DNA from 2 places in the Weissella soli genome. Region 1 is predicted to be linked to the other one. Evidence: predicted binding sites of a transcription regulator. Region 1 holds the regulator's gene; the other holds the start of a gene.
What was found. The regulator Rex, encoded in region 1, represses fermentation and respiration genes when NADH is low (regulators of the CRP and FNR family bind a similar motif). The targets are predictions, from matches to a motif close to TTGTGAANTANTTCACAA.
Positions count from the first base shown of each region.

Region 1 (4,165 bases):
GGCAAATTCACCAAATTCGTTTCTAACGCTAAATGAATCGGCTCATCACCACTCACTAACGTTTCAACACTCAACAAATCACCCGCGGCAAGATGTTTTTGGACAAAAGTAAACATCGTATCCAACACAATCGTTGCTTGATCCGCTGCCGTCCAAGTTTGGTGCACAAACGTATCGTTGGTCACTTTTTCAATCAAATCATTTCCTGACAATAACATTTGCCACCCTCACTATTCTACTTCTGCCAAAAATTCTTCTAAGGCCATTGAAGCTTCAGCCCATGCTTCCTCAACGTCACTTAATTCAGCGTTCACTTTTTCAATTTCATTGTTAATTTCGGTTAATTTACCTAGATCACTGCTATTTTCCGGCGCATTTAATGCCTCGGTTAATTTAGTTTGTTGGTCAGCTAATACCGTCATTTGCTCTTCAGCATTGGTAATGGCCCGTTCTAATTTACGCTGTTCCTTAGCCCGTTCCTTACTTTGCTGATAGTCAACCACGATACCGGTTGTCGTTGCCTCACCAGTTGGACTTTCTTGCGCAACACTTTGTTCATCGGCTGCTTTTTTCTCAAGGTAATAATCATAATCACCATCATAGAAAGTCGCTCCCGTGGGTGCTAGTTCAACCACTTCAGTCGCCACTTCATTGATAAAGTAACGGTCATGTGACACAAATAAAATCGTCCCATTATATTCATTCAATGCGGTTTCTAACACTTCACGTGAATCGATATCTAAGTGATTTGTTGGTTCGTCCAAAATTAAGAAATTATCTTGATTCATCGCCAAAACGGTTAACAACAAGCGGGCTTTTTCGCCACCTGATAAGGCACTCACCTTTTTCTCAACGGTATCGCCTGAGAACAAAAACGAACCTAAAATTGAGCGAATATCTTTTTCTGGTGTGGTTGGATGCAAATCCCAAACTGAATTAAGCACTGTTTTATTAGGGTCAAGGGTTTGTTGTTCTTGATCGTAATAACCAATTGAGATGTTGGCCCCAAGTTTAATCGTGCCACCCAATAAGGGTAACTTACCCAGCAACGTTTTAATGAAGGTGGATTTACCAATACCATTTGGTCCAACTAAAGCAACCGCATGTTGCTTATCGACGTCCATATTGAGATGCTCGGCTAAAATATTTTGCAAATCATAACCTAACTTCACATCACGCACCCGTAATACTTCATTACCTGACTCTTCCTTGGCACTGAAGGTAATATGGGCAACACCAGATTCGTTCTTAGGTGCCTCCAAGCGTTCCATTTTGGCTAGCTGCTTCCGACGCGACTGTGCTCGTTTTGTCGTTGAAGCCCGAACGATATTGCGATTCACAAAGTCTTCTAACTTTGCAATTTCTTCTTGTTGCTTATTAAACGCTTTTTGCTCGGCCAAAACCTTGGCTGCTTTTTTCGCCATATACGTCGAATAATTCCCCGTATAGTGATCCAGCTGGCCAGAGTGCATGTCATATACTTCTGTAACTACCCGATCCAAGAAATAACGATCGTGTGAAACAATCAGGAGCGCACCACGATAATTCTGGAGGTAATTTTCTAACCAGGTCAAGGTCTTCATATCCAAATGATTGGTTGGTTCATCCAAAATCAGCAAATCTGGCGTTTCTAATAATTGCTTGGCAATCGCTAAACGCGTACGTTGCCCACCTGATAATGAGGCCACCTTGCGATCATAGAAACTCTCGTCAAAATCAAATCCCTGTAAAAAGCTACGAATCGTCGATTCATAGCCATAGCCATTGCTGGCATTGAAATCATATTGTAATTGATCGTACTGCCGCAACAAATTTTGATATGCAACTGATTCATAATCTGTGGTATTGGCAATGTCGATCTCCAATGCACGCATTTTTTGTTCCATCGCACGAACTGCCGCAAACGAGTCTAACATCTCATTGTAGACACTCTTATCAGAAGTAAGTCCCGAATTTTGCGCCAAATAAGCCAGCTTGAGTCCCTTCTTCATCGAAATGATCCCCTCATCAGGTTGGGTTTCCCCAATGAGCATCTTCAACAAAGTTGACTTACCAGCTCCGTTACGGCCGACTAGGCCGACTCGAGCACCCTCTTGCACTTGCATTGAGATATTATCAAAGAATGTGACCCCGCTAAAACGACGTGCGACATTACTAGCTTGTAAAATAATCATGCTTACCTCTAACAACCACTGTCTGAGTGGTTTCTTGTTTCTTGTATCTATATCTAATTAGTGTACCATGCCAACTGAAAAACCACACCTTAGCAGCCGCTAAAATGTGGTTTTCAAGCAATTACTTGGCTTCGTCAGCACTAAAGTTATTGATGAAGTATAACAATGTTTGTAGTTCATTCGTCAAGTCGACGTTTTGCACTAAAACATCCTTGGAAACATCTAAACGCAAGGGCGTAAAATTAAGAATACCCTTCACGCCACATGCCTCTAACCGATGCGCAATGTCTTGAGCAACGGTCGCAGGCACTGTCAAAATTGCCACCTCAATCCGTTGATCTGAAATTTGCTTTTCTAAATCATCGAGGCTGTAGACGGGAACCCCTGATTTGATGGTGTTTACAATGTCAGGATTAACATCAAACGCCGCTGAAATGCGCGCATTAGAGCTTTGATGGAAGTTGTAGTTCAATAGGGCTTGCCCCAAGTTTCCGACCCCAACTAAAGCGACCGATGCTAAGTCTTCTTGATTTAATACTTCTGAAAAGAAGGCCAATAAGGCTTTAACGTCATAGCCATAGCCACGTTTACCCAACGCACCAAAGTATGAGAAGTCACGGCGAATGGTTGCAGCATCAAATTTCACCGCATCTGAAAGTTCTGTTGATGAAATTCGGGTGGTACCTGCATCTAACAACAACTTTAAATAACGGTAGTAAATTGGTAAGCGCTTTGCAGTAGCGCGTGGAATTTCATGTTCTGCCATATTATATCTGTTCCTATCTCTCAAAATTTTATTAATATTTTAACTGAATCGCCTGCTAATTAACTATGAAAGCGATGCTAAATCACACAATTTTTAGACTCATAGCATCAAAAAAAGTTTGTGAATATTACACAAACTTAGTTTATCATATATTTACTATTTGTGAAACAATAAACATAAAATATTTGTAAATACTGTCAATTAATTATGACTTTTAGGCTTACCTTTGTTCTTAGAATGCTTACGCTTAGCCTTCTTTTCCTTTTCAAAACGATCCACTCGTGAAACGACTTCGACCTTTTTCACGCCAGGACGGACCTTTTTAACTGGGGTTGGCTTTGCCTCAACCACCGCTGCAGCATCATCAAAAGCCTGCACACTCGAAACTAGCCGCTTTTTCTTCACATCTGGCGTCGCTGATCGTGGGGTGGTCTGAACACTTTCCCTTGGTTCGTCATGACGACGCGCCTCTTGACCATTTGTCGTGGCGATTTCAACCTTAACTAACCGCTTTAAATCACGCAAATCATGATCGTTACCAAGCGTTAACACCAAGCCAGCTTTACCCATACGCCCAGTACGCCCGGCACGATGTGTATAGGTTTCCCCATTACGTGGCAAATCAAAGTTCACCACTGCTGGCAAATCGGCGATATCCAACCCACGCGCTGCCACATCCGTAGTCAGCAAAAATTTAGCTTTGCCATTGCGGAAGTTTTCCAATGACTTCGCCCGGGTTGAACTCGAATCACCACTGACCAAGGTGGCCATTGCCACGTGTTCATGGGCTAAGTAACTAGCCGTTGTCTTCAATGCCTTAGTCGTGTTAAAGAAGATCATGGCTTGAAAATTCTTACGTGAAGCTAATTGGCGTAAGCGTTTCGTCCGTTGGTCATTGGCGGTTGGCCAAAATTCATGCGTAATCGATGTGGGCATTGGGACATCCCGTCGATCAATACGTTCAAATTCGCGATCAAACAAACCGGCCGCGACCGTTGGGTCAACCTCTGTCGCCCCAAATAAGGCCACTTGTACCTCAGAATCATTAATCGCATCCCAGATACCATCAATCTGATCAGCCGTTTCTTCACGTAACAAAACATCCGCTTCATCTAAAAGGAGTGTCCGCAACCGGGCTAGCTTAAGCTTACCATTGTGGACCAACTCAGCGACTCGACCAGGCGTACCCACGATAATCTCTGGGTGCTTCTTCAATGACTCGATT
Region 1 is NZ_CP017326.1:1,243,934-1,248,098, forward strand. Features, by position in the region: gene WSWS_RS06000 (hypothetical protein) at 1-218, opposite strand, end outside; gene WSWS_RS06005 (ABC-F family ATP-binding cassette domain-containing protein) at 231-2,174, opposite strand; gene WSWS_RS06010 (redox-sensing transcriptional repressor Rex) at 2,296-2,940, opposite strand; gene WSWS_RS06015 (DEAD/DEAH box helicase) at 3,142-4,165, opposite strand, start outside.

Region 2 (4,165 bases), 620 kb from region 1:
GGTCTGGCAGATGGGGCGATTTATACGTTATTAAATGCCTATACGGCCACCGTCACTTCCCGTGATTCCCGTCAAGTTTTCAATATGCAATACCTCTTCATGAATGTTGGGGTGGTTCTCGGTACCCTGACCGTGGGCTTCTTATTCGACCATGGTGCAAAACTTGTCTTTGGAACCGCCACGGCCATGTACGTCATTTTCTCAGTTTTAGTCATCCTAACATTTAACGTGCCAGGCATGACTAAACAGGCCGCGCGCTCGGCTGCCAAAGCGGCGCGCAGTACCTTTAAGCCCCCCTTCCTAATATACATCTTATTAGGCTTAACGTTTTCACTGTACCTCGGCTACATCCTGTGGGAAACGGTCATTGCTACGCATATGATCGCATTAGGTTTAACTACCCAGGACTACTCGATGCTTTGGACAATTAACGGCATTGTGATCATTATTGGTCAAGTTATTTTAAATCGTTTTTTGGCTGATGTTTCCTTTAAACTGACTGTCTTGGGTGGTACAACACTCTTCGCCATTTCATTTATTTTTTTGATGTTTGCGCGAACTTACACAGATTTTTTGGTCGCCTTCCTGATTCTAACCGTTGGTGAACTACTGGCTTCACCACAAATTCCTGCCTGGATTGACGCGATTGGTAATCCAAATGCTAAAGGGCAAGAACAAGGTTACGTCACAATGATGATATCATTTGGTCGCGCGCTCGGCCCCTTCTATGGCGGGGTGATGATTGATCATGGTTCTTATAAATTATTATTCTTTTCAATTTTTGGTTTATTAATGGGCTTCTCAATCCTATCCTGGCTAGTTGATAACCGCCTGAAAATGGCTCACAAAAAAGCACGTTCGTCACAATGACGAACGTGCTTTTTAAGTACAAAATTACAAAGTCGTGAAATCAATGACCTTACGACCAGTGATTTTACCTTCCTTCATTTCTTCGATGACATCATTAATATCACGAATATCAACCTTTTCAACAATTGGCTTAACCTTACCTTCAGCCCCAAATTGAAAGGCCTCTGCTAAATCATTACGCGTTCCAACCAGTGAACCACGGACTTCGATACCATCCAAAACTGTCTTGGCGATGTTCAATGACATATCCCCTTGTGGCAAGGCCATGGCGACTAACTTACCCATTGGCCGGAGCACACTCACAGCTTGACTGAACGCAGCATCGTTAACCGCTGTAACTTGCGCATTATGCACCCCACCAGTCAATTCAAGCACCTTAGCAACGACATCATCGGTATGCCGGTTAACCAGGACTTCAGCCCCATTTGACTGCGCGGCGGCCAACTTGTCTTCGTTACCATCGATCACTGCAACATGGGCGCCAAAGACATTATGCGCGTATTGAACAGCTAAATTACCTAAACCACCGGCACCATGCACTGATACCCACTGACCTGGCTTCGTCTCACCGACCTTCAAGCCCTTGTAAACAGTGACCCCGGCACAGGTAATCGATGAGGCTTCAACAGGATCCAAACCTTCTGGTACTGGTACGGCGTACTTAGCATTCACAACTACTTGTTGGGCCATCGCACCATCAACTGTATAACCAGAGTTACGAACTTTACGACAGAAAGTTTCGTTACCGGAAACACAGAATTCACATGTGCCACAAGCATCATAGAACCAGGCGATTGAGACGCGATCACCCACCTTTAAGTAATCAGAGGCGCCCTCACCCAACTTAGCAACCCGGCCGATACCTTCATGACCGACCACCCGTCGGAAGCTCCCATTACGCATACCCAACTCATTTGGGTTACCAAAATCACCGCTGGCAACGTGCAAATCGGTGTGGCATAAGCCTGAATATTCAACATCTACCAACGCTTCACCAAATGCCAATGGCTTTGGTGACCAATTATCAATCAAGTCCAAGAATCCATCTAATGTTTCACGTACTACTGCAGCCTTCATTGGTCTGTCTCCTTTAATTTCAAAAACATTTGTTAACTATTTCACAAATACATTATACCGTATCAACACTTCAGTTTCAACCAATTATGTGATTTTTTGCACAATTATTTTTGAAGTTTTTTAGAACCAAAAAAACACCCTCATCACTGAGGGTGTTACGTTATAAATTGATAATCTTTTTGGCACTGAAGGAATAGATTGATTTCCGAACCACATTTTTGCCCATCGCGGTCAATGCCTGGGCATAGACATTAATCTGACCAGCATAACGCTCTTTTATTTTTTCTAAATCAGCTGTAGTTTTCGCATAATCTGTTTTGTAATCAAACAACCAGATGCCCCCGTCAACTTCAAAGTAACCATCGATGATTCCGTGAATCAATACCCGTTCATCCCCAATAAAGCCTTTGTAGAGTTGCTCTGCCTGCATTAACATTGAAAAAGGAACTTCACGTTGCAACGTCGCAGCATTTGTAACCATGGCTCGACCTAGTTCTGAATGACTAAAAAACTCTGCCAAGCTGGCCGCTTGATTACGTACCATCATCGCGACCGGCGGGTCAAGCAACTGACTCGTGGTCAATTCCTCAATCAAAGCTAACACATCCGCCGTAGTGGGTGCACCATCTTTCAAGGACAAACGTTGCATCACCAGATGAACACCTGTACCAATAGCTGTCGCCGTTGGGCGCGAATGTTGGGCTTGCATAAAGGCTGGTACTGCAAACTCTGGTTTAGTGTAGCGCATTCCCTGGGAATCACCCACAGCCATGCGCAAATCAACAACATCCCGTCCGACCGCTAAATCGGGATCTTCAAATAAGCGTTTGATTTCTGATACCGATTGATAAGCTGTCGCGCGCGTAGCCATTTCATATTGATAGTTGAAAGCAAGGATTTGCTGCCAATCACGAGTGGCATCCACGTCAATATCTGCCGGGGTAGTCGTTGGCTGTAGTGGTTGCTCAGGATTAGCAGGCGCACTTTTAGCCACCAACTCTGCTAACTCAGCACCGTTGGCAACTTGAATATCAAAGTCAAATTCACCACTCAAATTTCCAATGTTGCCCGTGGCATAATCTTTCTTTTGATATGTCGCCGGCGCCTTTACAGGAACATCCCCAAAGTCAAATTCACCATATTGCGCTAATGACTGAGCCATGTTGCTAAATTGGGGATGGCGTACCATAGCCATACCTACCAAATCCATATATGACTTAGCTTGGAGTCGAATCGATTCGTCTAAAATCCAATCAGCACTTGATTGACTAGCCAAGCCCCACTTTTTGGCGATTTCCGCTACATTCTTGTAGGTACCCACCAAATAAAGTTGTTGCTCTGCCCGGGTCAAGGCAACATAGAGCACTCGAAAAGCCTCGGCATACATGGCGCGTTTGATGGCATCCCGAACGGCAGTCACCTGCGGCGCTTGCAAGGCCAGATTATGGTCAGTATCAACATACTCGACCCCAACGCCTGCCTGTGAATCCAGAATCATTTTACCGTTCAGGTCCCGCGTGTTGAATTGATTAGTGGCGTTTAACAGAAAGACTACCGGAAATTCCAAGCCCTTCGAGCCATGAATGGTCATGACTTGAATAGTATCAGTGGCTAGATTAGCATCAGCTTCACTCAAGTCTTTATCGACTGCCTGTAGTTCATTGACATAGTTAATGAACTGATACAAACCGACAAAACTACTTGCTTGGTAAGCCGCCGCGCGTTCATATAGCGCGTGCAAATTAGCTTGCCGTTGCGCGCCGGATGGCAAACCGCCAACATAATCCAGCCAGCCTGTTGTATCATAAATTTGCCAGAGCAACGTGACAATTTGATTTTGGACGGCTGTTTCACGAAACTGTTGCAAATCAAGTAAGAAACGCTTGACCGCATCCTTAGTCGTTTCGACCAATTCAGTCGAAACACCATCAATCGCAATCGTTAATTGATTGTTAGCAAATGCTTGCACCGCATCATAAAAATCACCCTTCTGATGTTGGGCCCGAATCAAGGCCAGCCCGTTTTCCCTAATACCATAAATTGGGGAACGTAACACAGCCACAAGGGGAATATCTTGGTGCGGATTATCAACCACCTGCAACAAAGCTAAGATGATGGCAATTTCAGTGGTTTGGAAATAATTGGCCGACCCATTAATTGTCACTGGCAGATTAAATTGTTTGAAAACATCGACCAAATCCAAGTTTAAGTTACGTGA
Region 2 is NZ_CP017326.1:177,493-181,657, reverse strand. Features, by position in the region: gene WSWS_RS00905 (MFS transporter) at 1-870, shown strand, start outside; gene adhP (alcohol dehydrogenase AdhP) at 895-1,947, opposite strand; gene addA (helicase-exonuclease AddAB subunit AddA) at 2,108-4,165, opposite strand, start outside.
Region 2: a site for Rex is predicted at 1,977-1,994, ahead of adhP (alcohol dehydrogenase AdhP). Genes of this name have one in related genera too.